3 regions of the Brevibacterium sp. K72 genome follow, and region 1 is predicted to be linked to each of the others. Evidence: predicted binding sites of a transcription regulator. Region 1 holds the regulator's gene; each other region holds the start of a gene.
The links. The regulator LexA, encoded in region 1, represses DNA repair genes until DNA is damaged. The targets are predictions, from matches to a motif close to TCGAACANNTGTTCGA.
Positions count from the first base shown of each region.

Region 2: the regulator LexA is predicted to act here: its motif matches at 5,298-5,313, upstream of ACQ1RG_RS04785 (HNH endonuclease signature motif containing protein).
Region 3: the regulator LexA is predicted to act here: its motif matches at 5,865-5,880, upstream of ACQ1RG_RS10525 (Rv2578c family radical SAM protein).

Region 1 is NZ_CP191582.1:3,389,436-3,399,734, forward strand. Features, by position in the region: gene ACQ1RG_RS15255 (amidohydrolase) at 1-536, opposite strand, end outside; gene ACQ1RG_RS15260 (SseB family protein) at 626-1,372, opposite strand; gene priA (bifunctional 1-(5-phosphoribosyl)-5-((5-phosphoribosylamino)methylideneamino)imidazole-4-carboxamide isomerase/phosphoribosylanthranilate isomerase PriA) at 1,378-2,106, opposite strand; gene hisH (imidazole glycerol phosphate synthase subunit HisH) at 2,193-2,846, opposite strand; gene ACQ1RG_RS15275 (hypothetical protein) at 2,843-3,445, opposite strand; gene hisB (imidazoleglycerol-phosphate dehydratase HisB) at 3,442-4,038, opposite strand; gene ACQ1RG_RS15285 (histidinol-phosphate transaminase) at 4,146-5,279, opposite strand; gene ACQ1RG_RS15290 (LysM peptidoglycan-binding domain-containing protein) at 5,289-5,612, opposite strand; gene lexA (transcriptional repressor LexA) at 5,855-6,610, shown strand; gene ACQ1RG_RS15300 (hypothetical protein) at 6,996-7,238, opposite strand; gene ACQ1RG_RS15305 (ATP-dependent DNA helicase) at 7,270-9,255, opposite strand; gene hflX (GTPase HflX) at 9,252-10,299, opposite strand, start outside.
Region 2 is NZ_CP191582.1:1,069,943-1,080,241, reverse strand. Features, by position in the region: gene ACQ1RG_RS04795 (8-oxoguanine deaminase) at 1-415, opposite strand, end outside; gene ACQ1RG_RS04790 (nucleobase:cation symporter-2 family protein) at 905-2,515, shown strand; gene ACQ1RG_RS04785 (HNH endonuclease signature motif containing protein) at 2,700-5,069, opposite strand; gene ACQ1RG_RS04780 (HAD family hydrolase) at 5,532-6,215, opposite strand; gene ACQ1RG_RS04775 (M50 family metallopeptidase) at 6,590-7,330, opposite strand; gene ACQ1RG_RS04770 (PhzF family phenazine biosynthesis protein) at 7,615-8,547, shown strand; gene ACQ1RG_RS04765 (methyltransferase family protein) at 8,558-9,508, shown strand; gene ACQ1RG_RS04760 (VOC family protein) at 9,522-9,896, opposite strand; gene ACQ1RG_RS04755 (MarR family winged helix-turn-helix transcriptional regulator) at 9,997-10,299, shown strand, end outside.
Region 3 is NZ_CP191582.1:2,354,890-2,365,188, forward strand. Features, by position in the region: gene ACQ1RG_RS10500 (metal-dependent hydrolase family protein) at 1-1,099, shown strand, start outside; gene ACQ1RG_RS10505 (M20 metallopeptidase family protein) at 1,174-2,364, shown strand; gene ACQ1RG_RS10510 (MgtC/SapB family protein) at 2,389-3,126, opposite strand; gene ACQ1RG_RS10515 (NADPH-dependent FMN reductase) at 3,273-3,845, opposite strand; gene ACQ1RG_RS10520 (DsbA family oxidoreductase) at 3,919-4,656, opposite strand; gene ACQ1RG_RS10525 (Rv2578c family radical SAM protein) at 4,804-5,856, opposite strand; gene ACQ1RG_RS10530 (NCS1 family nucleobase:cation symporter-1) at 6,201-7,718, shown strand; gene ACQ1RG_RS10535 (aspartate/glutamate racemase family protein) at 7,751-8,611, shown strand; gene ACQ1RG_RS10540 (GntR family transcriptional regulator) at 8,626-9,318, opposite strand; gene ACQ1RG_RS10545 (DUF885 domain-containing protein) at 9,417-10,299, opposite strand, start outside.

The DNA of each region.
Region 1 (10,299 bases):
CCCGAGTGCCCCTCCTCGGCGGGGGTGCCGAGGAGGACGACCGTGCCCGGCACCGCCTCGGGGTTCTGCCGGTAGAGCTCGTCGAGGGCGAGGAAGGCCCCGACTCCGGCTGCGGCGATGAGGTTGTGCCCGCACGCGTGGCCGATCTCCGGCAGGGCGTCGTACTCGGCGAGGATCGCGATCGTCCGGCCGTTCCCGTTGCCGGTCGTCGCCTGGAGCGTCGTCTCGACGCCGTAGAGCCCGGTCTCGACGGCGATGCCCCGGGATTCGAGCACCGCGGCGATCGCTGCGACGGACTCGACCTCCTCGTAGGCGGTCTCGGCGAGCTCGTGGATGCGGTGGAGGAGCCCGGTGATCTCGTCGCCAGCACCGGTGAGGGCGGTGGCGATGGCATCTGTGCTGGTGGTCGGGGCGCCGGTGAACTCCGAGGTCCACTCGGCGGCGTTGTCCGCTCGCGCCCGGGTCTCCGCGGCGATGTGGTCGAGGTAGCTCTCATCGGGGACCGTGGCACGGCCGAGGTCTCTGGGTGCGCTCATGGCTCACAAGCATAGGAGACGCCGGTCACAGACACACCCATGACCCGTCACAGAGGATGGTCTCCCGGGGCGGCCTCAGAGGGGTGGACTCAGACCGCGGTGAGCTGAAGGGCGAGCGAGTCCGCGCGTTCGACGACGATCGGATCGGCGGCCAGCGCCTGCTGGAACCGTTCGACCTCCTCGGCGGGGACCTGGCCCGTGACGCCGAGGCGGATGCCGAGTTCCGGTCCCTCGACATGGACGCGCGCGCTGCCGGGGCTGAGGCTGATCCGGGCGAGCCAGGGGAACCGTCCGGCCAGGGCCACGGCCGCCTCGGCGACGGTGGGATCGGCCCACGCGGGAGTCCACGGTCGACCCTGGGCAAAGGCGAAGAGGGCGGGGCGGCGGAGGAGGAACGACCGGTCGGTGCCGGGGTCGAGGACGACGAGCTGGGAGTCGGCCTCGATAGCCCCGAGCGCCAGGCGTTCGGACTCGATGGGCACCGGCCTCGCCTCGGGATGCCACGCCGTCAGCGGTGGGATCGCGGAGAATCCGGGTGTGCATTCGCGTCCGTCCTCGGCCTGGAGGCGGACCATCGCCATGTCCGAGGAGTTGTCGACCATGAGGCCGTTCTCCCCGACGCCGTGGTCGACGGCGATCGGGACGATCGGGGCATAGAGGCGGACGCCGGCCAGGGCGGCGACGACGCCCTGGTGGGCAGCCGGGTCGAGCGGTGACTCCGCGGCCGTTTCGAGCGCGGCCAGGAGGGGCGCATCGGCCTCTCCGGTGTCACCGGAGAACGGGTTGGGCGCGAGGTTCCGGCCCTCCCAGGGCTGGCCGGCGGAATCGGTGGGCATCGGGTTCAGCGTCCCGCGACGTCGAGCGCCTCTTCGAGGGTGAACTTGCCCGCGTAGAGCGCCTTGCCGACGATCGCGGAGTCGACCCCTGCGGGCACGAGAGCGCGGAGACTGCGGAGGTCGTCGAGGCTCGAGACCCCACCAGAGGCGGTGATGGGCTTGTCGGTGCGCGTCGTCAGGGATTCGAGGAGCTCGAGGTTGGGTCCCTGGAGGGTGCCGTCCTTGCGGACGTCGGTGACGACGTAGCGGGCGCAGTTCGCGGCTTCGAGACCGGCGAGGACCTCGAAGAGGTCTCCCCCGTCCTTCGTCCAACCCCTGGCCGAGAGCGTCTGGCCGCGGACGTCGAGGCCGACGGCGATCTGGTCGCCGAAGCGGGCGATCATCTCCGCCGTCCACTCCGGGTTCTCGAGCGCGGCGGTGCCGATGTTGACGCGCTCGGCCCCGGTGTCGAGTGCCCGTTCGAGGCTTTCGGTGTCGCGGATCCCCCCGGAGATCTCGACCTTGATGTCGACGGCCTTGACGACCTGGTTGAGGAGGTCGGAGTTCGATCCGCGTCCGAACGCGGCGTCGAGGTCGACGAGGTGGATCCACTCGGCTCCGCGCTCCTCGAAGTCGTGGGCGGCGTCGATGGGCGATCCGTAGTCGGTCTCGGTGCCGGCTTCGCCCTGGACGAGGCGGACGGCCTTGCCGTCGGCGACGTCGACGGCGGGAAGGAGGACGAGCTTGTCAGTCATGGTGGCCTTTCTTCTGTCGCGCATGCGCTGCGACGGGGTCGACGGGTGCGGGGATCGGCTCGAGGGGCGCTGGGGCCTGACGGCTGCTAGCGGCTGTCAGGTGAGCGGCCTCCGTCAGAGACGCGGTCATCGTCGGGGAACGAGGCGATCCAGTTGCGCAGCAGGGCGGCACCCGCCTGAGCGGACTTCTCCGGGTGGAACTGCGCTGCCCACGTGGTCCCGTCCTCGACGGCGGCGATGAACTCCGAACCGTGGCGGGCGGTCGTCACAAGCGTTCCCGCGGGGTGATCGGTCGCCGCGTACGAGTGGACGAAGTAGAACTTCTCGTCCTCGATGCCAGAGAACATCCGCGACCCTTCGGCTGCAGTGATGTCCGACCATCCCATATGCGGGACGACGGGAGCATCGAGCGCGGTGACCTCGCCGGGCCACAGACCGATGCCCGCCGTCTCGACACCGTGTTCACGACCCTGCGAGAAGAACACCTGGAGGCCGACGCAGATGCCGAGCAGCGGCCGTCCCTCCTCGTGGCGGGCTCTGATGAGGTCGAGCGCATCGACCCCTTCGAGCCCGGCCATGACGGCGGAGAACGCGCCGACGCCGGGAACGAGGAGCCCGTCTGCGGCCTCGATGTCAGCGTGGTCGGCAGTCAGTCTCACCTCGGCGCCGGCGGCCTCAGCTGCGCGGACGGCAGAGCGGACGTTGCCTGCTCCGTAGTCGAGAACGGCGATCGTCGTCATCGTGACCGGCCTCCGGACAGGACTCGGGAGATCCGCCAGAGGGCGAATCCGAGGACGACGACACCGAGAACGGCGACGCCCCACGCCACACCGTTGCCGCTGAGCCCGAAGCTCACGCCGAAGGCGAGGACGATGCCGGCGAGGACGGCGACGATGATCCACAGCAGCGCTGTCCGTGCCAGCGCCGCCCGGCCCGGTGTCATCGTCGCGGCACTCGCCTGGAGCTTCGACATCGACGAGGTGGGGATGTTGCCTTCGACCTGGTCGGCCGTCGTCGTCTCGAGCAGGAGCTGTTCGACGACGTCGGGAAGGTTGCGCAGGGCGAGCCCGGCCGGCACATCGGATTCGCGGGCACCGTTGCGGTAATGGCCGGCGTCGATCTGCTCGTCGCTGCGGACGAGGAGGAGGACCTCATGCTTGCCGGCGAGCTTCGAGATCGCCGCGGCCGCCTCGTTGCCGGCTGCGACTCCGGTGTCGGCGAGGACGATGCCGGTGAAGTCGCCGACGGGCACGATCGTGCCGGTGATGTTCGAGAGCACGCAGGCGGCGGCGAGCTGGTCGGGAACCCCGAACGGGGTGACGACGACGGTGGTGCTCATAGGACTCCCTTGGTGCTCGGGACCGCGGTGGTGCGGCCATCGGGTTCGACGGCTTCGCGCAGGGCCCGGGCGAACGCTTTGAACTGGGCTTCGACGATGTGGTGGGGGTCGCGGCCGCGGATGAGGTCGAGGTGGACGGTCAGCCCCGCGTGCAGCGCGATCGATTCGAGGGCGTGCGAGGTCATCGACCCGGTGAAGTGTCCGCCGATGAGGTGGTACTGCTGCCCTTCGGGTTCTCCCTCGTGGACGAAGTAGGGGCGGCCCGAGATGTCGACGACGCATCGGGCCAGCGATTCGTCGAGCGGAACGAACGCGGAACCGTAGCGGCGGATGCCGGCTTTGTCCCCGAGCGCCTCGGCGAGGGTCTGGCCGATGACGATCGCGGTGTCCTCGACGGTGTGGTGGACGTCAATGTGGGTGTCGCCCTTGGCAGTGACGTCGAGGTCGATGAGCGAGTGCTTCGCGAGCGCCGTGAGCATGTGGTCGAAGAACGGCACGGTCGTCGCGATGTCCGCCTTGCCGGTTCCGTCGAGATCGAGGGCGACGGACACGGTCGATTCCGATGTCGACCGCTCGCGCTGGGCCTGCCTCATAGTGAGCCTTTCGTCGTGTGCCGCGCCGTCATGTGCGGCGCGGATGCTGCGCTTCCCATTGTCCCAGGGTCACCGCCCGGCTGAGAACCGGGGCGACCTGCGGCGACTCAGTGGGCGCTGAGCAGGGTGGAGGGATCGTCAGCGACGATATCGTTCATCGCGGCGAGGAACGCGGTCGTCTCAGCTTCTGTCCCGGCATTGACTCGGGCATGGTGCGGGATGCCGATGTCGCGGATGAGGATCCCCCGGTCGAGCAGCTTCTGCCACAGTTCGGCCGGTTTCGCGATGCCTCCGAAGAGGACGAAGTTCGAATCACTCGGATGGACGGTGAAGCCGAGTTCGGCCAGACGGGCCGAGATCGCGTTCCGGGAGTCGATGAGCCGGTCGACGTTGCCGAGGAGGAGATCGGCGTGCTCGAGCGCTGTGCACGCGAGCACCTGGGTGACGTCGGAGAGGTGGTAGGGCAGGCGGACGAGGCGGAGGGTGTCGATGAGTTCGGGGGCGGCGATCGCGTAACCGAGCCGCAGACCCGCGCATGCGAACGCCTTGCTCATCGTCCGGGAGACGACGAGACGAGGGCGGCCTGCCAACAGGGTCATCGCCGAAGGCAGCGCCGGGCGGGAGAACTCGGCGTACGCCTCGTCGACGATGACGATGCCCGAGCAGTTCTCGTACGCGGCTTCGATGACGTCGAGGCCGAGCGAGGTGCCCGTCGGGTTGTTCGGGGTGCAGAGGAAGACGATGTCCGGGTCGACGCGGGAGACTTCGGCGGCGACCGCCTCGGCGGTGAGTCCGTAGTCGTCGTCGCGCTCGGCATGGATCCATTCGGCACCGGTGCCCGTCGTGATGAGCGGGTGCATCGAATAGCTCGGGGTGAAGCCGAGTGCGGTGCGTCCGGGACCGCCGAAGGCCTGGACGATGTGGGAGAGGACCTCATTCGAGCCGTTGGCGGCCCAGATCATCTCAGGATGCAGCTCGACGGCCGTGCCCGCGCGCTCGTTGACACCAGTCAGATAGTCGACGAGGTGCTCGCGCAGTGCCGTGAACTCACGGTCCGGGTAGCGGTTGAGTCCGGCCAGATGAGTGTCGACGGCCGTGCGCATCGCCTCGACGACGACGTCCGGAATCGGATAGGCGTTCTCGTTGACGTTGAGCTGGACCGGCACGTCGAGGTGCGGGGCGCCGTAGGGCTCACGCCCGACGAGGTCGGAGCGGACTGGCAGAGACTCGATGTTTCCCACACAGCGATTTTAGCGCTGGGGAACGTCGAGGCTCTGGCCGGGGTGGACGACGGGCGAGGACAGGTGGTTGAGCTCGACGATGTCGGCGACGACGTCACGGGTGTCGCGGTCGAGGCCGAGGTTCGAGGCCACCGTCCACAGCGACTCGCCCTCGCCGACGACGACGGAGTCCGCGGCGACGCCGATGACCTCGTCACCGCCGACCGCCTCGGCGGTGAACGTCTGGGTCGAGAAGAAGAGCGTGCCGCCGACGATCGCGAGGGCGCACACGGCGGTGCGGAGCAGACGCACGGCACGGCGGCCGCGGTTGGTCAGATGCAGTTCCTGATTCATCACAGACATCGCATTTACCTCTTTCTTCGTACTATTCCACCCGCAATGGGTAGAACGTCTGTTCTATTCAACACATCATTCGAACAAATGTCCAGTCCATCTCGAACATTTATGAGACAATGAGGGAGAACCAGCGTTGTTGATCGATCTCGAACAACCATCCCAGGCGGCACTGACACGAGGTCTCTCGAGGCGGTTCAACCGGTGGGAAACGGCGGGATTAGAACGAAGGGGAAAGAGCAATGGTGCAGAGCAAACGAGGCAGAGGCAGGCCGCGCAACGAGGATGTTGCCAGCGAGATCGCCGCGGCCCGCAGCGAAGAGGACGAGGTCGAGATCCCTGACGGTCCGACCGGGGCCGGGGACTTCCGTCTCTCCCCCCGACAGCGGCTCGTCCTCGAGACGATCGAGCGCGCCGTCGTCACCAACGGCTATCCGCCGAGCATGCGCGAGATCGGCGAGGCGGCGGGTCTCGCCTCGCTCTCGAGTGTGGCCCATCAGCTCTCCCAGCTCGAGCGGCTCGGCTACGTCCGCCGCGACCCCAAGCGCCCGCGGGCGATCGAGGTCGTCAATCCCTTCGAGGAGGAGGAGGCCGAGCGCGCGAAGTACGAGGAGCTCGCGAACAACACTGTCCAGGTCCCCGTCGTCGGCCGCATCGCCGCCGGTGGTCCGATCCTCGCCGAGCAGGAGGTCGACGACGTCTTCTCCCTGCCCACGCAGGTCGTCGGCTCCGGTGAGATGTTCCTCCTCAAGGTCGTCGGCGATTCGATGATCGAAGCCGCGATCTGCCACGACGACTGGGTCGTCGTGCGCAAGCAGCACACCGCTGACAACGGGCAGATCGTCGCCGCCCTCCTCGACGGCGAAGCGACGGTGAAGACCCTCAAGCGCAAGGCCGGGCGCCAGTGGCTGCTGCCGCAGAACAAGGACTACGACCCCATCGACGGTACGTACGCCCAGATCATGGGCCTCGTCGTCGCCGTCATCCGCCGGCTCTGAGGTTGGGTTCCTCGCGGGCCTCTGCGGGTGGGCTCGCCCCTCGCCGAGGCGGCTGACCGGAAACGCGAATGCCCACGACCGTTGGTGGTCGTGGGCATTCGGCGTGTCTGGGGCGCCTCGGCGGTCGGGGCAAGGGTGTCTGGGGCGAGTCGGCATGCTCCGGCAGGCGGGTGACGGCTGGCGTGCGTGTCGCCGCAGGCCTCGCGCTCTGCCGACCGGCACCTCGAGCGACAAATCATCCCCGTGCAAGCAGCGGATTTAGCGCTACGGGTGCGGGGTGTGAAACTGTGCGGAGGTTTTGCCGCTAAGGGGAGGTTTTACCGCCGAGGGGAGGTTGTGCCACTGCGGGGATGAATGGCCGCCTCGGGGCTGACACGAACCGCCCCTATATGCCCGTCATGGAGTCGGCAGTCGAATAGCCCTCCGTCCACTCCCCGTCATGGAACAATGCGACCAGGGTGAACACCATGGCGAGACCGCCCAGAACGAAGAGCACGATCGGCCAGACGTTGAGATATGTGGCACCCATGAGCAAGCCGATTCCCCCTCCGGCGAGAAGGACGACACCCGAGAGGAAGCACGGCAGCCAGTATTTCCGATAGGGCTTCTTCTTCCGCTTGCGAGCCATGGCGCGAACTTTACCACCCGGCCCCGCGCCGTCACTTCTTCGCGGCGTCCTCGTCCTTCGTCGCGGCCAGGCGCCCGAGTGCTGTGCGCACGACCGCCGGATCCGTCGTCGGCCACATCTGCGGCATCGAACTGACGAGGTAGCCGGCATAGCGGGCCGAGCGCAGACGCGAGTCGAGGACCGCGACGACGCCCTTGTCCCCGGTCGACCGGATGAGCCGACCGGCACCCTGCGCCAGACGCAGCGCGGCATGCGTCGCGCTCACCGCCATGAACCCGTTGACCCCGCGCCGGTCGGCGTCCCGGGCCCGCGCCTGCATGAGAGGGTCGTCCGGGCGCGGGAAGGGGATCCGGTCGATGATGACGAGCCGGTTCGTCCGGCCCGGCACGTCGACGCCCTGCCAGAGGGACATCGTCCCGAACAGGCACGCCTCGTCGTCGGCGGCGAACCGGGAGACGAGCGACGGCAGACCGTCGTCGCCCTGGAGGAGGATCGGCAGATCGAGCCGGTCCCGCAGGTGCTCGGCCGCGGCATTCGCAGCCGCGCGGGACGAGAAGAGTCCGAGCGCCCCGCCCTTCGAGGCTGTGACGAGGGCTTCGAGTTCGGCCAGCGCTTCCTCGCTCAGCCCGCTGCGACCGGGTTTGGGCAGGTGGGAGGCGACGTAGATGATGCCCTGCCGGCCGTAGTCGAACGGCGATCCGGCGTCGAGGCCGTCCCACCTCGGCGAGTCGGGGCCGACGAGACCGAGCGAGGCGGCGACGGCGTCGAAGTTCCCGCCGAGCGACAAGGTCGCCGAGGTGGCGACGACGGTTGACTCTTCGAAGATCCCGTGCCGCATCGTCCCGGCCACGCTCAGGGGCGCGACGACGAGGTTCGTCGTCTCCCGCTCGCGGAAGGTGCTGCGGCTCAGCCACACGACGTCGTTCTTGCCGGGGTCGCAGAAGCGTTCGGCGAGTTCGAAGATCTCCTGGCACCGGGCCTTCGCCATCTGCCGGCCGGCGTCCGCGTCCTCGCTGCGTCCGCCGATGTCGTTGATGATCTGCCGGGCGGAGTCGCGGATCTGCGTGAGCGCGAGGGCGAGGGGTTCGGGCAAAGAGAGCATGAGCCCTTCGCTCACCCCGGCGGTGGCGCGTTCGAAGGCCGCCGAGGCGGTGTCGAGCATCGCGGTCACGCCGTCCTCGACCGTGGTGTGCTTGCGCACCGCCGAGGTGGCCGCCGAGAGCATGCCCGTGTTGATCTGGCCGGACAGGGCATTGGTCACCCGGTCCTTGAGCTCGTGTGCCTCGTCGATGATGATGACGTCGTGTTCGGGCAGGACGGCGTTCTCCCCGAACGCGTCGATCGCGAGCAGGGCATGGTTGGTGACGACGATGTCCGCCTCGGCGGCGGCGTTGCGGGCCTGTTCAGCGAAGCATTCGGTGAAGAGCGGACAGTTCGAGCCGAGGCAGTCGAAGGCGTTGACGGAGACCTGCGCCCACGCTTTGTCGCTGACGCCGGGGATGAGGTCGTCCCGGTCTCCGGTCTCCGTGGTCTTCTCCCACGTGCGGATGCGTTGGATCTCCTCGCCGAGGCCCGACCGGTCGGCGGGCTTCCGTCCGGCGGCGGCATCGGCGCCGAGGTCGAAGAGCATTCCCTCGTCCTCGTCGGGGTAACCGCCGGCGAGTTTGTGCTTGCACACATAGTTCCGCCGCCCCTTGAGCAGGGCCGCCTTCGGCAGCGGGTCGAGGGACTTCTTCACGGATTTGAACAGGCGCGGGAGGTCACGGTGGATGATCTGCGTCTGCAGGGCGAGCGTCGCCGTGGAGACGATGACCTTCCCACCGGTGCGGCTCGCGTACTCCGCGGCCGGCACGAGGTAGGCGAGCGATTTGCCGGTTCCGGTGCCGGCCTGGACGAGGAGGTGGATGCCCTTGTCGAGCGACGAGGCGACCGCCTGCGCCATCTCGGTCTGACCCTCACGGGTCGACCCGCCGATGGCGCCGACGGCCGCAGAGAGCAGGTCGGCGACCGAGCTCACTCGCCGATGACCATGTCAGGCCGGCGGAACTCCTCGAGTTCGGCGGCGAGCTCGGCCGGGACCTTCGCGTGCATGCCCGTGCCGCCCTCACCGTGTTCTTCGTGATCGACGGTGCCCAGCGCATAGATCTTCGAGACGAGGTCGCCGCGCTCGTAGGGGATGAGCACGGAGACTTCGATGTTCGGCGACGGCAGCTTCTCCTCGATCGTCTCGACGAGGTCGGCGATGCCCTCCCCCGTCGTTGCGGAGACGAACCGGGCGCCCGGGTATTCGGCACGCAGCGCCGTGACCACGGTCTCGTCAGCGAGGTCGACCTTGTTGAAGACGAGGAGTTCCGGGATGTCACCGGTGTCGACGTCCCCGAGGACCTCGCGGACCGCGCGGATCTGCCCCTGCGGGTCCGGGTGGGAGGCGTCGACGACGTGGAGGAGGAGATCGGAGTCCGAGGCCTCTTCGAGCGTCGACCGGAACGCCTCGACGAGCTGGTGGGGCAGGTTGCGGACGAATCCGACGGTGTCGGTGTAGGTGAACGTGATGCCGTCGGAGGTCCGGGACTGTCGCACCGTCGGGTCGAGAGTCGCGAACAGGGCGTTCTGGACCATCACCTCGGCGTCGGTGAGCCGGTTGAGCAGGGACGATTTGCCGGCGTTCGTATAGCCGACGATCGCCACGGAGGGCACATGGTTGCGTGCGCGGTTCTTCCGCTTCGTGTCCCGGGCGGGCGCCATGCCGGCGATCTGGCGGCGCAGCTTCGCCATCCGGGTGCGGATGCGGCGCCGGTCGAGTTCGATCTTCGTCTCACCGGGACCACGTGAGCCGATGCCGGCACCGCCGGCGACACGGCCACCGGCCTGCCGGGACAGCGATTCACCCCAACCGCGCAGACGCGGGAGGAGGTATTCGAGCTGGGCGAGTTCGACCTGCGCCTTGCCCTCACGGGACTTCGCGTGCTGGGCGAAGATGTCGAGGATGAGCGCGACGCGGTCGACGACCTTGACCTTGATGACATCCTCGAGTCCGCGCCGCTGGCTGGGCGCGAGTTCG
Region 2 (10,299 bases), 1.5 Mb from region 1:
CCGTGCAGCCGGATTCGAGGAGTTCGGCCAGGGCGACGGTGGTCGCGAGCTCGAGGGCCTGCGGAGTCAGGCGCGCCCACACGGGGTAGAGGTTCGTCAGCCAGCCGAAGAGCGGGAGGTCGGCGACGGGAGCCCACGCGCGGGTGAGCGTCTGATAGAAGTGGTGATGGGTGTTGATGAGCCCCGGGGTGATGACGTGATCGCTGACGTCGATGATCTCGTCGAAGGCTCCGGCGGGGCCGCTGCTCGATGCCCCATCGTCCACGGGCCCACCGCCCACAGGCTCGCGGCCAGCCGGCACGAGCTCGACGATCGTCCCGGTCTCAGTGTCGATGACGATCCCACCGTCGGCGGTCGCGTCAGTATTGCGGCCGAGGTGGACGGCCTTGGGATTGCGCAGCCAGATTCTGGACATCTGCGTCGCCTCTCGTGCGTGTGCTCTCAGGTGGGCCACGGCCCGCCCGCTGTCGCGGCGACTGCGCTGGGGCGATCGCCGCCAGCTCAGGTTTCACGGCGTCTGCTGCTCCGCCGGTCGGTGCGCAGTCCCTCTTCGCAGGCTTCGATCCGAGTCCGAACGGAAGTCCGAGCCGCGTGCGATTTGTGCCTGCGGGGCACACCGACAAGACTGCACTCTAGCATGTGTTCCGGATCACGAATTCGAGTTGCCATCGCCGTTCACTTCGCCTAGTGTTCTGCGATAAGGAAACTTTCTTTCACATCTTGGAAGTTGTTCCCGAGAATTGAATGATGATGAGCAGAGGTGCCGACCCCTCGCAGGTGAGGTCTCGGCTCCGTGGAAGCCGCTGGCGAGCTCATGGAGGTCGGACTGACATCCGACCGCTCCGGTTCGAGTCCGGATACTCAGGCTCGCGTCCGGGGGCCCGGATCAGCGGGCAGGAATTCAATGGAGAAGCAGATGTCGGTGTCCAAGCAGTCACAGCAGAAGCAGCGTCGCCCCGAGGACGAGCGACTTCCCGTCGGGACGTCGTTCGCCTACGGGTTCCAACACGTCCTCACTATGTACGGCGGAATCATCGCCGTGCCGCTCATCATCGGCAAGGCCGCCGGACTCGACGACAGCGGCATCAGCGTGCTCATCGCCTCGTGTCTGTTCATGGGCGGCCTCGCGACGATCCTCCAGTCGTGGGGCGTGCCGTTCTTCGGGTCGCAGCTGCCGCTCGTCCAGGGCGTGTCGTTCGCCGGCGTCGCGACGATGACGGCGATCCTCGCGGGAGGCGACGGTCTGCCGGAGGTCTTCGGAGCGGTCATCGTCGCCTCGGCGATCGGCCTCATCGTCGCCCCGGGATTCGCGCTCATCGTCAAGTTCTTCCCACCGGTGGTCACGGGAACGGTGATCACGACGATCGGTCTCTCGCTCATGCCGGTGGCCGCGGGCTGGGCAATGGGAGGCAACGCCGAGGCCCCCGACTACGGGAGCATGCGCAACATCCTCATCGCCGTCGGCACCCTCGCCGTCGTCCTCCTACTCAGCAGGATCCCGGTCGCCATGATCTCGCGGCTGTCGATCCTCCTCGCGATCGTCGTCGGCACGATCGTCTGCCTGATCTTCGGCTGGGCGGACTTCTCGAACGTGCTCGATCGCGGCGTCTTCGCCTTCCCCGAACCCTTCGCGTTCGGCATGCCGACATTCTCCGCGGCGGCGATCATCTCGATGTTCATCGTCATCATCGTCACCTTCGCTGAGACCACCGCCGACATCATCGCCGTCGGCGAGATCGTGAAGACGAAGGTCGACTCGAAGCGCATCGCCAACGGCCTGCGCGCCGACATGCTCTCCTCCGCCGTGTCCCCGGTCTTCAACTCGTTCACCCAGTCGGCGTTCGCACAGAACGTCGGTCTCGTGGCGATCACGGGCGTGAAGTCGCGGTTCGTCGTCACGGCCGGCGGCGTCATCCTCGTCGTCCTCGGTCTGCTGCCCGTCATGGGCGGGGTCGTCGCGGCGATCCCCTCCCCTGTCCTCGGCGGCGCCGGCATCGTCCTCTTCGGAACGGTCGCGGCGTCGGGCATCCGCACCCTGTCGAAGGTCGAGTACGAGGGCAACCTCAACATGATCATCGTCGCGGTCTCGCTCGCGTTCGGCATCATCCCGGTCGTCGCGCCGGAGTTCTACAACGCCTTCCCGTCGTGGGTCGGCATCATCCTCCATTCGGGCATCTCGTCCGCGACGATCATGGCCGTCCTCCTCAACCTCATCTTCAACCACATCGGCGCGAAGTCGAAGGACCGCTCCGATCGCTCGGTGTTCGTCGCCGGCACCGGTCGCGTGGTCCGCAGGGAGGACCTGCAGCGCCTGCTCGATCACGAGGCCATCCTCGCCGAGGGCGACACCATCAAGGACGGCCGCATCGTCGACTGCAACGGTGAGGAGGTCCCGGTCGTCACCGACGACCAGCACGAGAAGATCGCCGAGGCGGTCCGCAACGGCGAGGTCAAGACCCGTGACGATGTCCGCCGGGTGATCGAGGAGACGGGAACGGAGACGCCCGACCGCTGACAGACCGGGTCGGTGAGCCTGTCGAAGGTGGAGAGCGGTGCAGAGAAGGATGGCCCAGTCAGTCTGACTGGGCCGTCCCCCTTTGAGTGGTTGTGCGGTCATGCGGTTATCTGACCCGGTTATCGAGTAGTCGTGGGAGTGGGTGGCCAAGCGGGCCTGGTCGAAAGACTGAGGAACAGGCCGGTCAGAACGGCGGGGGTTCGCCGTTGTCCCAGACCCAGCGCCGTACCTTCGAGTTCTGTGGGTTCGACTTTCGAGCGCCCGGATTCTGGGGGCCAGGATTCCGAGAGTTTCGCTCCTGGGAGTTCGTGTGCGCCATGGTCGGATCGCCTGAGTCCTCACCCTCACGGCACCGGAGCAGCCACGGGGAGATTTCCGGCGCGCTCACCCAGCCTGGAGAGCCGACGCTTCCTTCGGGCCCAGGGCACTCCTCAGCGAACATGGTGTCACCCGGTTCCGGCACAGGAGTGACTGCATCGCTATGCGAGCCACCGTCGCGCTCCGAGCCACCGTCGCCACCCGCAGCGCTGCCTCGTTCCGAAACAGTGCCCGCGCCATCGTCTGTCGCTGGAGCGTCTCCCACGTTCCCGCTCACGCTCTGAGCCCCGTCGCCCATCAGCCGAGCCGCGTCGCCCATCAGCCGAGCCGCGTCGCCCATCAGCCGAGCGTTCTCGATGTTGACAGGGTTGTCCCCTGCAGCCACCGTCGCCCTGATTCCGTGCGGGAATCGGTACTCCAGCACGCCGTTCTCGTCCATGCTCACCGAGTACTTCCCGTCGGTCTTCGCCTGGTGGTCCTTCTTGCACAGCGGGTGGAGGTTGCCGAACACGGTGAGTCCGCCCGTGGCCGGATCATCGTGGTTGTAGGGGATGATGTGATCGACTTCGGAGGACTCCGCTCGCCGTCGACAGCCGGGCATCGTGCATCTCTGCCATTTCGTCACCAGCGTCTGTCGCACCGACTGCGGGATGTAGTAGCTCTTGGCCTTGGCGTCGATGGGAGTACCGGTGGCAGGATCGGTGAGGATCCTGGTCCAGGTCGAGCACTGGCCAGCGATCGCCCTCGCCGTCTCCGCCGGGATCGGCGACCCATCGGGGAAGGCGCCGGGCAGGTCGGACTGTCCGAGAAGAGTCATACAGGGCACGGTGGTGATCATCTTCGCCTGCAGGGCGAACCAGTACGGACCCGTCGGCATCGACACGAGCACTTTGATGCGACTGCGACCCTGTTCGTCGCGATCGACGACCGAACCGGAGTCCAGCTCGTAATCCTCGGCGACGATGCCATCGGACTCGGCAAGTCTGCCGGAACCGTCATGGGGAAGTCCGTCAGCGCGAAGTCCGTCGGCGCGGAGTCCGTCAGCGCCGGCCCGGGCGCCGTCCTCGGCCCCGTCCCCGGTTCCGCCGCCGACCGAAGCGGTGCTCTTGCCGGCCGGGATGCTCGTGGCGGTGTCGACCGCCTCGGCGATGGAATCATCGATGTCGTCGACGCTGCGGACATGCTCGAGGTCGAGCGGGATCTGCCGAGTCGTCGTCGCCCCAGTTTCGGTGTCTTCCGCGAGGACTTCGATGCGGACCTGGGGACGGGTGCATGTGGCGATGTCGAACATCAGCGCGTCGATCGCACGATCGTCGTCGATGACGGCACCCTCGGGCAGCTGGTCGGCGAAACAGGCTGTGTTGCCGTTGCGGATCGCCTTCGCGAATGCCTCGATCCGCAGATAGTAGGCCTGCAGGTCGGCCGCGGGTCCGACGAGGGAGACGCTGGCAGTCCCGTCGGGATACGTCGTAATGGACACCCGTCGTTTCTCGTGCGCCGTCTTCGTACGATCGGGTTCGGGCTGGATCGCATTGATCCGTGTGCCCAGGGACTTCGCGAACGTCTCCGGGGTGATGTCGGCACGCCTCCCGGCAAGGTAGTCGTCGATGTTCGGCAGCAGTGCGAAGCGCACGTCCTGGCACAGCCGCGTCGCGACGTTGACGTGTTCGATGGTGAACTCGCCGCCGAGGCAGCGCTGATAGAACTGCGGCAACCCGTGAACGAGGATCATCGACGCGGTCACGTGGCTGTAGGTGCGCGAGGTCGTCGCGCCGAGGACGGTGGCGAATTCGGCAAGGTCCTCGGTGTGGGAGTACATGTGCACCCAGGTGTAGAACGTCGAGTCCGGCCGAAACCGCGGGAACCCCGGCAGATGCTCGGGTTCCGGGGAATCTGCGCCGAGTCCTGCTCCACCGAGTCCTGCTGCAGAGACTGCTGCTTCGCCGGCAGCGCCGACAGCTGCTTCGTCGGGGGAGGCATCGGTGGGTCCGTCCGCGTTCGAGGACTCCGCTTCGTCGGTACGGCCATCGGAGTTCGCGGACTCACCCTCGTCGGTCACAGCCTCCGCAGACGCACCACTGTTCGAAGGGCCTTCGAGCTCGTCGCTCTCGGGAACCTCATACCTGTGGGCGGTGTCGATGAACGACGCATGTGCATAGGGCTCATCAGGCCGCGGGTTGAGCAGGCGGAGGTGCTCGATGACTTCGTCGAGGAACAGCCCGGCAGTGGTCCGCATCGCGTCGAAATGCGCGCGGTCACAGGCGGTGTAGACAGAAAGGGCGTCGGCGAACGGGGAATCGGGGTCGACATCGAAACGAGGAGTGCGCGGCTGATTCGGCTGGTCACCACCAGCGGCATCGCAAGCGGCCCCATCAGGGTTCGAAGGGTCCTCCACTGCCGGTCACCTGCCTTTCCACTTCAGTGTGGATCGTTGATTCCAGTGTAGGTCACGTCACAAATCGTGTCAATCCTTTTTTCGAAATCTCTTCGAACGTCGAATTCATTGAATTTCGGACGCTCAGTGATTTTCGGCTGCCAATCGGCAGGCTGGGGCAACCTATCGGCAGGCTGAAAGGACGGGCCGACTGAACGGCCGAGCAGGCCGACTGCACGTCCGAGCAGGCTGAATCGGCAGCCCAGAGTGCAATTCGTCGTTCTGGAATCAGAGGCGGACAGGTGGGAAACCCAGTCCCAGCCCTCACCCCTCGCGCGTGACCAGCCCCGGCAGCTCCGCCATCGAGTCGAAGGTCGCGTCGGCGCCGGCGGCGAGCAGGGTCTCGGGCGTCTGGTGCACGGGCGACGGCGGGCAGAAGCCGAAGACGTAGGATCCGGCGGCCCGCCCCGCGATGACGCCGGTCGGGGAGTCTTCGATGACGGCCGCCTCGGCGGGGTCGACTCCGAGCGCATGCGCGGCGGCGAGGTAGACGTCGGGGGCGGGCTTCGACCGCGGCAGCTCCATGCCGGAGAAGATCCGTCCTTTGAAGACGTCGTAGAGGCCGATCTTCTTCAGCTGCAGTTCGATCTTGGGCCGGTCGGCGCTCGAGGCGCACGCGAGCCTGCCGGGGTAGGCCTTCTCGATGATGTGGACGGCGTCGACGACGCCGGGGATCGCCTCGAGGCGGGCCTCGAGCTCGACGTTGCGTCGCTGTCGGAAGTCGGCGAGCCAGTCGGCGTCGATCCGCACGCCCGTGTGCTCCTCGATGACGTCGGCCTCGTCGCGGAGCATCTTGCCGACGAACCGGGCGACGGCCTCCTCCTGGGTCAGGTCCCATCCCATGTCCGCGAGCATCCCGCGCAGCACCTCGTTCGTGATGCTCTCGGAATCGACGAGGACGCCGTCACAGTCGAACAGCACGGCAGCGAACTTCGGGCTCAGATCCATAGTCCGATTCTGTCATCCCACCGTGGGCGCCGTACGCAGGGGTTCCGTGCACCGGTCCCTGCCGACCGTCCAGGCGGGGAGGTGGAGCATCCCCTCGCCGAGGCGGCTGTGCCCGCCCGCACGAATCGTGCATCGCCGTTGGGGTGGCCCGGTCCCCAGTGACTGCGGTCGCCCGGTCGCCCTGTAATCTTCGGCGGCCCGGGGACCTCCGGCCACCCGCGGAACCCCGGCCCTAGGGAACGAGGGCTCCTTGGGAACTCCGGCGCCTGAGGAAACTCGGATCACCGGGAAGATCCAGTCCGGTGGAACCCCGGTTGACCAGGGATCCCGACGACGGTCGGGATTCGGGGGCAAGCCCCGCCTCGGCGAGGGGATCAGACGACGAACGCCGAGTAGATGAGGAGTCCCGACCCGATCGCGCACCCGACGATGACGAGGGCGAACAGGGTGAGCCAGCCGCCCGCGGGGATCGCGGAGCCGCGGCTGAGGATGAACGCGTCGGACTGCTGGACGTTCCGACGGCGGGTGTGGACGCGGATGACCTTGACGAGGTCCTTGAGCGAGCCGAGGGCGAGCGCGACGCCGAGCCCGGCGACGAAGACCGCGATCCACTCGGGCGGCAGGAAGACGACGAGGAACTGCGCGGCCACTGCCGTGCACACGGCGATGACGACGCCGGCGACGTTGCGGATGAAGATGAGCGCGATGAGGAGGACGAGCGCACCGAGCGAGAGCGCGAGCGGTGCCCAGCCGTAGATCGCCGAGGTGATGAGGACGAGCCCGAGCACCGCCGGTGCCGGATATCCCCAGAATCCCGCCCACGTTGCGGAGAATCCGACCCGACCGAACGAATTCATCTGCCCCGAGTGGTCGAAGTTGAGCGAGATCCCGCGCACGACCCGTCCGGTCGTCAGCGCCGCGAAGGCGTGACCGAGTTCGTGGACGAAGGTGACGAAGAGCCCGAAGAACCGCCAGATCGCCGGCGTCATCGTGATGATCAGAGGCACGCCGAGGATGATGAGCAGCTGCGTCGGCCCGAGCTCGAGTCCGTCCCCGCGTCCGAATCCGGAGGTGATGGCCTCCCACCACGTCTCCACGCCCTGCCTGAGATCCATCGTCACCTCGTCGATCCTCGCTCGCCCCGTCCCGGCCCCGTCCTGAGCGCCGAGTCCGGACCCAGTCCTGAGCGCCCAAGTCTAGGAACGGAGTCTGAGTGACGCGCTCAGCTCGGTGGGAGGCTGTCCACAGGTCGGGCGGGCAGCACTGTCGGCGAAGCCGGAACGAACGACTCCGATCGACAAGTCCCCTTTCTGCGTCGGAGCCTCGGGGGCTGTGTGAGAACGCGGAGCTTGCCCCACTACGATGGGAACAGGTCAGCCATGACGATGAGGAGTCCCCCATGCCCCGCAGTCGCGAGTTCGCCCAGGTCGATGTCTTCTCCCGCGAGCCCTTCCGAGGCAATCCTGTCGCCGTGATCCTCGACGCCGAGGGACTCACCGACGACGAGATGGCACAGATCGCGAACTGGACGAACCTCTCGGAGACGACGTTCGTCCTCCCGCCCACCGATGAGCGGGCCGACTACCGCCTGCGGATCTTCACCCCCTCCCGCGAACTGCCCTTCGCCGGACACCCCACGCTCGGCTCGGCCGCGGCATGGCTGGCAGCCGGCGGCACCCCGCACAGCGAGACGACGGTCGTCCAGGAGTGCGGCGTCGGCCTCGTCGACCTCCGCCGCAGCGGCCCCGACAGCAGCACGACCACCACCGCCGACCTCTCCTTCGCCGCTCCCGAGCTCCTCCGCTCCGGACCGCTCGCCGACGACGACGTCGCAGCCATCGCCTCGGCGCTCGGCATCGACCGGACCGAGATCCTCGACCACGCGTGGGTCGACAACGGTCCCGGCTGGGCGGCGGTGCGCCTCGACTCCGCGGAGAGGGTCCTTGCCCTCACCCCCGACTTCTCGGCGATCCCGGACACGAAGCTCGGCGTCGTCGGCGCCCACCCGGCAGGCTCCGAACACGCCTACGAGGTCCGCGCCTTCGTCCCCGGCGTCGGCGTCGCCGAGGATCCCGTCACCGGCAGCCTCAATGCCTCGGTCGCGCAGTGGCTCATCGGGCAGGGCCTCGTCCCCGATTCCTACACCGCGACCCAGGGCACCGCGATCGGCCGCGCCGGGGTCATCAGCATCAGGTCCGAGCGCCCGACCCCGGGCGACTCAGACCCGAACCCCGACGAGGCAGCCCTCACCGAAACAGCCCCAACCCCCGCCCCGTCGATCTGGGTCGGCGGCCCGACGACGGTGCGCATCACCGGCACGATCGAGGCGTGAGGAGCTGACGATGCCGCACACCCGCCCCTCCACGGACCTGCCGCTCACCCGCACCCACGCCCGGATCTGGTTCGCCCTCCAGGCCCTCGCCGGAGCCGCATGGTGGTTCGGCGTCTTCACCGTCCCCGGCATCCGCACCGCGACGCTCGGGTCCCTCGAGCCGGTCGTCGTCGCCGTCTTCGACATCCCACTCTTCGTTCTCGCCTCCGCGGCCGTGGCCCTCGGCGTCCGCCTGGCCGTGTGGGTCGTCGTCCCCTGGACGATCCTCGTCGCCCTCGGCATGACCGTCTACGCGACGGTGACCACCGAGGCGGGACTCGGTGCCGTGGCGATGATCGCCGCCGCTGTCGCGAGCACGATCGCCGGTGCCCTCATGCTCGCCGGCCGCATCCCGACCGAACGCCTCCTCTTCGGTCCGTTCGCGTTCTCGAGCTCCCGGACCGAGGACGAGCGCTCCCTGCTCATGCGCACCGGCATCCAGCTCGTGTGCTTCTGGGGCGTCTTCCTCGTCATCATCCCGTGGATCATCTCCGCGCTCGAGGAGCGCTGGGGCCTCGAGGTGAAGTTCCCCGTCCTCGTCGTCCTCGCCGGCTTCGCCCTCCTCGTCCTCGCGAGCGCGCTCGGCATCTGGTCGGCGGTGACGATGGCGCGCTACGGCGGCGGCACGCCCCTGCCCGCGGAGATGCCCAACCGTCTCGTCGACGACGGCCCCTACCGCTTCCTCCGCAACCCGATGGCCGTCGCCGGGGTCGCCCAGGGCGTGGCGATCGGCATGTTCATCGACTCATGGCTCGTCATCGCCTACGCCCTGGCCGGGTCCCTGCTGTGGAACTGGATGATCCGCCCCCTCGAGGAGGCCGACCTCCGCGACCGCTTCGGTGCCGACTTCGACGACTACTCCGCCGAGGTGGCCTGCTGGGTCCCGAAGCCCCGATCGACCGCGCGCAGCGAGTCCGACTGAGTCCTACCTCCCCTCACCGAGGTGACGCCTCGTGGACGGTGACCGCGTAGCCGTCAGGGTCGGCGAAAGTGAAGGTGAGCCCGAACGGGCTCGGGGCCGGTTCCCGGAGGATCGGCACCCCCGCCTCGGCGAGGGAGTCATGCAGCCCTGCCGCGTCCTCGCAGGCCAGCCACAGCGCCACACCGACTCCTGGCCGCTCGACGGCGTCGAGATCGACCCCCGGCAGGGGCTCGCGCACGGCGAAGGGGGTCGGCGTCGTCTGGAAGACGACGGCCCCGGGCGGGCTGGCGTCGGCGCGCTCGAGGCCGAGCCGGCCGGTGTAGAACTCCGCCGACGCCTCGACGTCGCGGACCTGCAGGGCGACGAAATCCACTCCTGTGACATCCATGGTCTCTGTCCTCTCTCGTGTCTCGAACGGCGCTGCTCTCGCACCGGCTCGATTCCTATGTCAGGTTTCTGACACTGCGAATGTATGTCAGAATATTGACATGAGTCAAGAGTCTCCGCGCCTCGAATCGAAGATCGGGTATCAGCTCAAGCACCTGCAGTCCCTGCTGCGCGCGCACATGGACGACGTCCTGCGTCCGCTTGAGCTCTCCATTCCCCAGTACGCGTGCCTCGAACTGCTCCAGCGGACTCCCGGGGCGTCGAATTCGGATCTCGCCCGCGGCGCGTTCGTCACCCGGCAGGCGATGAATACGCTCCTGCGCGGGCTCCAGGACCGCGGGCTCGTCACCCGTCCGGAGACGGTCGACACGGGCCGGTCGCGTCCGACGACTCTGACACCCGCG
Region 3 (10,299 bases), 1.0 Mb from region 1:
CAGGACGATCCTGCCCGGCTTCATCGACGCCCACGTCCACCTCGGGCTCTCGATCGAGGACCAGGCGGCCGATGCCGCACGCTTCGATTCCGAACGCACCCTGCGCACCGCGCTCAACGCCCGCCGGACGCTCATGGCGGGAGTGACGACGGCGCGCGACCTCGGCGGCATCGACCGCGGAATCCGCGATGCGATCAGCGCCGGGCTCATCCACGGGCCCCGTCTGCACATCGCCGTCTCAGCGCTCTCACCCACCGGCGGGCACACCGACTTCACCCTGCCCAACGGACGCGAAGTCCCGATGCCGATGCCCGTCCACCCGATCATCGACACCGACGACGACGTCCGCCGCACCGTACGCCTCCTCATCCGCGGGGGTGCCGATGTCATCAAGGTGTGCACGACGGGCGGCGTCTCGAGCCCCACGGACACTCCCGACGACCTCGGCGTCCCCGAGGAGCATGTCCGCCTCATCGTCGCCGAGACCGCCAAACGCGCGGGTCAGCCGGTGGCCGCTCACGCTCAAGGCCCGGAGGGGATCAAGGCGGCGATCCGCGGGGGAGTGCGCTCGGTCGAACACGGCTACGGCATCGACGACGAGGGCATCGACCTCATGCTCGAACACGGGACCTTCCTCGTCCCGACCCTGAGCAGCGCACTGCGCGTGCCCGACCCCGCCCTGGTGCCCGGCTACCTGTACGAGAAGAAGGTGACCTGGTCGGCGATCGCCCGGGAACGCCTCGCCGCCGCCTTCGCCGCCGGCGTCCGCGTGGCACTCGGCACCGACTCCGGTGTCTGCCCCCACGGTGAGAACCTCCGCGAACCCGTCCACGCCGTCGAACTCGGTCTCACTCCGATGGAGGCGATCGTCGCTGGCACGAAGAACGCGGCCGCGCTGCTCCGCCTCGACGACGACCTCGGCACAGTGGAGTCGGGCAAGCTCGCCGACCTCCTCGTCGTCGACTTCGATCCGCTCACGGACATCACCCCGCTCGCCGACCCTGACAACGTCACCGCCATCGTCCAGGGTGGTGCCGTCGTCAAGGACAGCGCCGGGTGGTTCGGCGACGAACCTTCCCGCCCGCTCCTCGCCGGATGACCGACGCACCCCGCCGACCGGCACCGAACAGAACCGATGACCACCCACATCACCGCAGAAGGGACCACGAAACCATGACGATCGACTTCACCACCGAAGCCGCCGCCCTGAGCACCGAGCTCATCGAGCTCCGCCGCGACCTCCACCGCAACCCCGAACTCGGACTCGACCTGCCCCGCACCCAGCGCGCCATCCTCGACGCACTCGACGGCCTGCCGCTCGAGATCACGACCGGAAAAGGGCTGAGCTCCGTCATCGCCGTCCTCCGCGGCGGACGGCCGGGCCCGACGATCCTGCTCCGCGGCGATATGGATGCCCTTCCCGTCGTCGAGACGACCGGCCTCGACTACGCCTCGACCAACGGGAACATGCACGCGTGCGGTCATGACCTCCACGTCTCCGGACTCGTCGGAGCCGCGAAGCTCCTGTCCGCCCACCAGGACGAGCTCGCCGGAACCGTCGCATTCATGTTCCAGCCCGGCGAGGAGGGCCTCGGCGGCGCAAAGGACATGATCGACGAGGGCATGTTCGACACCATCGGATCGACCCCCGACGCCGCCTACGCGATCCACGTCGCCCCCGGTGAGCCCGGCACCTTCGTCACCCGACCGGGCACGATCATGGCCGGAGCGAACACCTTCCACCTGACCATGCACGGCAAAGGCGGGCACAGTTCGCGTCCGCAGGACGCCGTCGACCCCATCCGGCCTCTCCTCGAGTTCGGGCAGGCCATCTATTCGATGGTCACCGGATCGTTCAGCGTCTTCGACCCCATCGTCGCCGAGGTGACCCAGCTCAACGCCGGATCCGCCGTCAACATCATCCCCGGGACCGCCTCCCTGGCGATGTCCGTGCGCACGCTCTCCGCCGAGACGACGAAGCGTTTTCCAGAGCTCGCCACGCGTCTGGCCGAATCGATCGCCGCCGCCCATCGCTGCACCGCCGAGGTGGTGTGGAACGAGCAGTACCCGGTGACCGTCAACGATGCTGCCGAGGCCGCTTTCACCGTTGAGACCCTGCAGAAGGCCTTCGGGCCCGACCGCGTGGTCGAAGCTCCCGATCCGGTCATGGGCTCGGAGGACTTCTCGTATGTCCTCGAGGAGGTGCCGGGTGCCTTCGTCTTCCTCTTCGTCACCCCCGACGGCGTCGACCCCGAGACGGCGGCGGTCAACCACTCGCCCGAGGTCCTCTTCGACGATGCCCACCTTCCCGACCAGGCAGCGGCTCTGGCGACGCTCGCGTGGGAACGGTCGCTGCGCGGCTGAGCAGTCCCTTGAGCCGGAGCCGGCTCAGAACGGGTCGCCGTCGGAATCGACGGAGTGGACACGGTCCTCGCGCATGCTCACCTTGTCCACCCCGTCGAGCTCCATGATCATCGGGATGAGCATGTGCAGGGGGCGCTTGCCGTCGAACCTCACATCGATGCGCACCATCGTCACCCCGTCCTCGTCCTCGAACCGCTGGGAGTCGAGGATCGTGTTCTTGAATCCCATCGAGCTCGCGACGGCGAGGATCTCTCGGAGGATCCCACCGCCGTCACGGTAGACGATGCGCAGGAGCTTCCCGTGATCACTGTCGGGGATCCTGCGGATGAGCGGCGCGACGACGAAGAGCGTGAGGAGGTGGAGTGCCGTGAGCATCGTCGCCAGCCCGAGCATTCCCGCCCCGCACGCCATGCCGACGGCAGCAGCCACCCAGATCGTCGCCGCCGTCGTCAGCCCGCGGACCATGTTCCGGCCTTTGAAGATCACGCCGGCGCCGAGGAAGCCGATGCCAGAGACGATCTGCGCGGCGATCCGCGAGGGGTCGAGCTGGACGTCGCTGTCGAGGACACCGGAGAAACCGTAGGCGGAGACGAGCGTGAACGCGCACGTGCCGATGCCGACGAGCACATGCGTCCGGTAGCCCGCGCTCTTCTGCCGGAACTGGCGTTCGAAGCCGATGAGCGAACAGAGCACGAAGCTCGCCAGCAGCAGCACTGCCTCGGTGAGCGCGGTCGGTCCCAGGAAATCGGTGTAGGAGCCCATGATGGAACTCACCTTAGTCCTGCACCGCTCGGTTCGGAACGCCGGACGAGCAGAGACGGCAGCCCGACCCCGCACTGCGCAGGATCGGGTTGCCGTCTTCGTGCCTCAGAGTTCCGGTGGCTCCTGAGCCCCGGCCAGCGCTTGGCTCAGGCCTGTGGGGCCAACGTCCGGTCGAGAGTCTTCGCCGCGGTCTCAAGCTTGTCAGCGTAGCCCTGGACGATCTCCGGGGCATCGACGAGGCGACCGTCTGCGCCGTACGACTCGCGGGGAAGGGTGATCTCGACGTTGTCGGCGACGAGGTCGACCCCGATGAATTCGAGAACCGAGCGCAGCTGCGCCCCGGACATCCCGCCCCCGTGCCCGCCATAGCTGACGATGAGTGCGGGCTTGTCCCGCCATTCGGCGAAGAGGTAGTCGATCGCGTTCGTCAGCGACGCCGGATAGCCGCCGTTGTACTGCGGGGTGACGAAGACGATTCCGTCCGCTTCGGAGACGATCTCGGCCCAGGCCTTCGTATGGGCGTTCTGGTAGTTCCCGAGAGCCGGCATCGCCGGCTCATCGAGCATCGGCAGCCTGAGGTCGGCGAGGTCGACGATCTCGACGCGGGCACCGGTCGCGTCGGCGATGACCTCGGACACGGCGGCCGCGATCTGGTCACCGACGCGGACCGGTCGCATGCTGCCGACGACGATTCGGATGAGTGGGGCGGAATCGTTCACTGTGGGGGTGTCCTTTCGGAGGGGGTGGAGGTGGTGCTCAGGGGGAGGGGCGAGGAGTCGGACCGTCGGACCCTCAGTCGCAGCCCTCAGGGCCGCACACAGCACCGCTGGGCGCATCGGCACCGTCGGACGCATCGGCGGCTGTGGAGCCGGCACCGGACAGGACGGTGAGCGTGGAGCTCTCCTCCCATGCAGTGTCGAGGGCGCGGGAGAACGTCTCCGACTGCTGGGCCCCGGAGATCCCGTACCTGCGGTCGATGACGAAGAACGGTACCCCGTTGGCGCCGAGCGCGCGGGCCTCGGCGATGTCGGCTTCGACGGCGCGGGTGTACTCATTGGATTCGAGGACCCGGCGGGTCTCGGCGGGATCGATTCCCAGACTCTCACCCACCTCGGCGAGGTAGTCGATGCTGCCGATGTCACGACCGGTCTCGAAGTGTCCGGACATGAGTGCCTCCTCGGCCTCGGCCATGACGTCGTGGGTCTGCGCGAAGTGGAGGAAGCGGTGTGCCGTGAAGCTGTTGGCGACGACGACGGAGTCGAAGTCGTAGGAGAGTCCTTCGCCAGAGGCCTGCTCGCTCACCTGCGCGAACATCTGCTTGACGGCCTCCGGGGGCATGCCCTTCGTCCGGCTGAGGTAGGCGGCCTCTGACTCCTCGACGTGATCGGGGAGCGAGGGGTCGAGCTGGAAGCTGCGCCACCGGACCTCGACCTCGTCCTTGTGGGCGAACCCCTCCAGCGCGGTCTCGAAGCGTCGCTTGCCGATGTAGCACCACGGACACGCGATGTCCGACCAGATCTCAATTTTCATGACACTTTCAACTACCGGTCAGCGCGCGTTATTCCCCGGACGAACAGCTGTGAGCGCGGTCGCCGCCGATCGGTCGGCGGCGCTCAGGTGTCGGGTGTGGTCAGCGGCCGGTTGGGGTCAGGGGCCGGTGGGATGGAAGTCCGGGGCTCAGAAGAGGGCGGCCTGAAGCTGCGGGAGGCCTTCCGCGCCGATGGCGATCGAGGACGTCCCGGTTGCGGACCGGTCACCCCTGGTGCCGAGCGCCCCGCGCTCGCCGTAGTCCTCGTCCCTCGACCCGCGCAGGCCGTAGCGGTCGATGAGCGGATCGATCCGTGCGCGCAGCCACGTCCGGTACTCCTTCGAGGCATACGGCGAGTTCGCATACATCCGTCGGTAGCGGGGGAGGAGCTCGGGATGTTCGCGCCCGAGCCACTCGAAGAACCACTCCCTGGCGCCGGGCCGCAGGTGCAGGGCACCGTAGACGACCCGGTGTGCCCCGGCCTCGCTGATCGCCCGCAGGGCCGCATCGAGGTGCTCGCGCGAGTCGGTGAGCTTCGGCAGGACGGGCATGATGAAGACCGTCACCCGGAAGCCGAGGTCGGCTGCCGTACGCACGGTCGCGAGCCTCGCCGTCGTCGTCGGCGTACCCGGCTCGATGGCCTGCTGCAGGGTGTCGTCGTGGACGGCGATCGACATGCCGATCTCGACGGGGACATCCTCGGCCGCCCGGGCGAGCAGCGGCAGATCCCGCCGGAGCAGGGTGCCCTTCGTGAGGATCGACAGCGGTGTCGCATGCTCGGCCAGCGCGGTGATGATGCCCGGCATGAGGCCGTAGCGACCCTCGGCCCGCTGGTAGGGGTCGGTGTTCGTCCCCAGCGCGACAAGCTCGCGCGACCACTTCGGCTTGGCCACCTCGGCGGCGAGGACCTCGGGTGTGTTCACCTTGACGATGACCTCGCGGTCGAAGTCCTCACCTGAATCGAGATCGAGGTAGCGGTGGGTGCTCCGCGCGAAGCAGTAGACGCACGCGTGAGAGCACCCGCGGTAGGGGTTGATCGTCCACGAAAAGGGCATTCCGCTCGACTTCGGCACCCGGTTGAGCGCCGACTTCGCGAGGACCTCGTGGAAGGTCATTCCCGCGAACTCCGGAGTGCGCACGCTGCGGACGAGCCCCTTGACTCCGAAGAGCCCGGCCACCTTCTCCTGCTCGTTCCACCGCATGCCAGCATTCGAACACGTGTTCGAGTCCGTGTCAAGAGTGCTGTCCGCCGGGGTGCTCGCCCGTGGGGGTGCGGGCGCGCCCACCTTGCGCCCTTCGCTCAGCATTCGGACAAATGGTATGCCAAAAATCCAGACTCGTCGCGAGCGTCGTGACGGCCATCTGCCCAGATGTGCACCGCCGCGAACGACGCTTGCAGTCTGATTTCTCGAAGACGAAAGCCCCTTTCCTCATTGCGGAAGAACTGTGACCCACGTTACGCTGAACCGGTCAGCAATCATCACCATGACCCTGTGGATCCTCGTTTGGTATTCCAGTGTTATGCCGTCTCGGATGCGAGTGCCCCATGGCGACGACAGTGACCTCCGACCAGCCGAATCCCGAGCGCCTCGGGCCGAGCCCCGAGCAACTGGCGGCCCACCGGATCAGCCCGCGGTTCTACAACGCCGACCTCGCTCCCTGTAAGAAGGAGGGCCGCAGCTGGACGGCCTACAGCGTCTTCTCCCTCTGGGCCAACGACGTCCACTCGCTCGGCAACTACGGCTTCGCGCTCGGACTCTTCGCCCTCGGCCTCGGCGCGTGGCAGATCCTCGTCGCCCTCCTCGTCGGCGCCGCCCTCCTCTTCATCCTCCTCACCCTCTCGGGGATCATGGGGCACAAGACCGGGGTGCCCTACCCGGTGATGAGCCGCATCGCCTTCGGCATCCACGGCGCCCAGCTCGCCGCCTCGGTGCGCGGAATCGTCGCGATCGCATGGTTCGGCATCCAGACCTACCTCGCCGCGAACGTCCTCAATGTCCTTCTGCTCACGTTCCTGCCGGGTCTGCAGTCATGGGCCGAGGTCGAATTCCTCGGACTCAGCGGCCTCGGCTGGTTCTCCTTCACCCTGCTCTGGATCGTCCAGGTCATCATCGTCAGCTACGGCATGGAGATGATCCGCAGGTACGAGGCGATCGCGGGACCGATCATCCTCCTCACCTTCGTCTCCCTGGCCGTGTGGATGCTCGTCCGCGTCGACTTCCGGATCTCGTGGTCGATCGACGATCCGCTCACCGGGTGGGAGATGTGGGTGCAGATCCTCGGCGGCGGTGCCCTGTGGGTGGCGATCTACGGCACCTTCGTCCTCAACTTCTCCGACTTCACCCGCTCGGCGAAGACCCGCGGCTCGATCGTCGTCGGCAACTTCTGGGGCATCCCCATCAACATGCTCGTCTTCGGCCTCGTCGTCATCTCGCTCGCCGGCGCGCAGTACACGATCGACGGCACCGTCATCACCTCACCCGCCGACATCGTCCAGGCGATCGGCAGTCCGATCCTCCTCGCGCTGGCCTCGCTGTCCCTGCTCATCCTCACCGTCGCAGTCAACCTCATGGCGAACTTCGTCGCCCCGACCTACGCCCTGACGAACCTCTTCCCGCGTCATCTCAACTTCCGCAGCGCCGCGATCATCTCGGCGATCATCGGCTTCGCCATCCTCCCGTGGAACCTCTACGACTCACCTGTCGTCATCGTCTACTTCCTCGGCGGCCTCGGTGCCCTGCTCGGACCGCTCTTCGGCATCATCATGGTCGACTACTGGCTCGTGCGGAAGACGAAGGTCAACGTCCCCCAGCTCTACACCGAGGCGAACGACGGCGAGTACTTCTACCACCACGGGGTCAACTGGCGGGCGATCGGCGCGTTCATCCCCGCGTCCCTCATCGCGCTCATCCTCGCCCTCGTGCCGGCCTTCTCCTCGGTCTCGGAGTTCTCGTGGTTCCTGGGCGCCGGGCTTGCCGCCGTCATCTACTTCGTCATCGCCCGCCGCGACTTCACCTTCCGCGAGGTCGACGGCGAGGAGATCGCCGTCCCGACCGCACACTGACCCGCACACACCCACCTGACCTGGAGAGACCCATGAGAATCCTCGTCGTCAACGTCAACACGACCGCGTCGATGACCGACGGGATCGCCCGAGCGGCACGGGAGGCCGCCTCGGCGGACACGGAGATCATCGGCCTGACCCCGAGCTTCGGCCCCGAATCCTGCGAAGGCAACGTCGAAAGCCACCTCGCGGCACTCGGCGTCATGGACGCCGTGCTCGGATACGACGGTGAGTACGACGCTGTCATCCAGGCCGGCTACGGCGAGCACGGCAGAGAAGCCCTGCAGGAGCTCCTCGACGTCCCCGTCGTCGACATCACCGAGGCGGGTGCGACGCTGGCGATGCTGCTGGGCCGCCGATACTCCGTCGTCACCACCCTCGACCGCACGGTCCCGCTCATCGAGGATCGGCTTCTGCTCGCCGGGCTCGACCGGCACTGCGCCTCCGTGCGCTCCTCGGGGATGGCCGTCCTCGACCTCGAGGCCGATCCCGACCGGGCCGTCGACGCGATCGCGGGTGAGGCCGCCGAGGCGGTCGATCGTGACCGTGCCGAGGTCATCGTCCTCGGGTGCGGGGGTATGGCCGACCTCGCCGAGGTGATCGTCGACCGCTGCTCGGTCCCCGTCGTCGACGGTGTCGCCGCCGCCGTCAGGCTCGCCGAGTCCCTCGTCGGCCTCGGACTCTCGACCTCGAAGGTGCGCACGTTCGCGCCGGCGCGACCGAAGCGGATGACCGGGTGGCCGTTCGCTCGGGGTGCGCAGGAGGCGAGTGCGGCGCAGGAGGCGAGTGCGGCGACAGACGCCGGGCCGCGGTCCGATGACGCAGGTTCAGCGGCGACGGACCGACCCGCGACGGCTGACCCGGCCGTCAGGACGCATCCGGCCGCCGGCTGAGCGCGTCGTCTCCCTCAGCCCTCGGCCTTCGCGTCCTCGGTTTCCGCCGTCTTGCCTTCGTGGGCGAGGCGCTCCCGGTGCTTGTCATGCTGCTGGCGGCTCGTGCTCAGATGGTGGGTCGCGAGCTCGCGGACCCGGTCGACGTCGCGGTGGGCGATCGCGTCGAAGAGCTCGGCATGTTCGGTGGCGACGACGTCGAGCTCGTCATGCTGGCTCAGCTGCCAGCGCATCCGCGAGTCGAGGAGCTGCCCGACCTCGACGAGGAGCCGGTTGCCGGAGAGCTCCGTGACGATCGAGTGGAAGGCGGCGGCGCTCCGGTGCGCACCGACCGCATCCCCGGCCTCGGCCTGCCGTCGACCCGCCTCCATCGTCGCCTCGAGTGAGGCGAGTCCCTCCCGCGTGTGCCGTTGGGCCGCGAGTTCGAAGGCGAGGAGATCGAAGGCCTGACGCACCTCGGCGAGGTCGGCGACATCGCTGGGAGAGAACTCGCGCACTGTCGCCCACGTGTTCGGACGGTGGGCGACGAGCCCCTCCGAGGCGAGCTGCTTGAGGGCTTCGCGGACCGGGACACGGCTGACTCCGAGTTCGGAGGCGAGATTGCGCTCGACGAGGCGGCTGCCGGGCGCGCGCACCCCGTCGATGATCTCGTCGCGGAGGATCTCCGTCACCCGCACGGTCTCCGACCTAGGGCTGTCATTGTTCTTCACGTCGTCATTCTCCCACTCCGAGCGCCGAGGCTGCAGGGCGCAGGTCGGCCGGCCAGGCCCGACCTGCGCAGACCCGGCCGGCGCAGATCTGACCCCGCTCAGCGGCGGATCGCCCGGCCGAGGGTGTCGAGGCCGACCGAGCCGAGGCCCAGGGCCTTCGTGTGGAAGGCCTTGAGGTCGAAGTCGTCGCCGGCCTCGGCCTTCGCCTCGTCGCGGAACTGCTCCCACAGGCGCTGCCCGATCTTGTAGCTCGGGGCCTGTCCCGGCCAGCCGAGGTAGCGGTCGAGTTCGAAGGCGAGGAAGCTGCGGTCCATCGCGACGTTGTCGGTGAGGAACTGCCACGCCTTCTCCCGGTCCCATGTGCCCCCGCCGAGGCTCTCCGGGGCTTCAAGGCCGAGGTGGAAGCCGATGTCGAGGACGACGCGGGCGGCCCGCAGGCGCTGCGAGTCGAGCATGCCCAGGTAGTCGGCCGGGTCGTCGAGGTAGCCGAGGTCGGCCATGAGCCGCTCCGCGTAGAGCGCCCAGCCCTCGCCGTGCCCGGACACCCAGCACATGAGCCGGCGCCAGCGGTTGAGGGTATCGGAGACGTAGGTGGCCTGCCCGACCTGGAGGTGATGGCCGGGGACGCCCTCGTGGTAGACGGTCGTCTTCTCCTGCCAGGTTGCGAACTCGGTGACGCCCTCGGGCACCGACCACCACATCCGACCGGGACGGGAGAAGTCGTCGGTGGGCCCCGTGTAGTAGATGCCGCCGGTCGACGACGGGGCGATCATCGCCTCGATCGTGCCCACGGGTTCGGGGATGTCGAAGTGGGTCTTCCCGAGCTCGGCGATCGCCTCGTCGGCGACCCCCTGCATCCATTCGCGCAGCGCGTCCTTGCCGTGCAGGGTGCGCTCCGGATCGGCGTCGAGCGCCTTCATCACGTCGAAGAGGTCGGTGCCGGGCATGATCTCCTCGGCGATCCGGCGCTGTTCGGCGTCG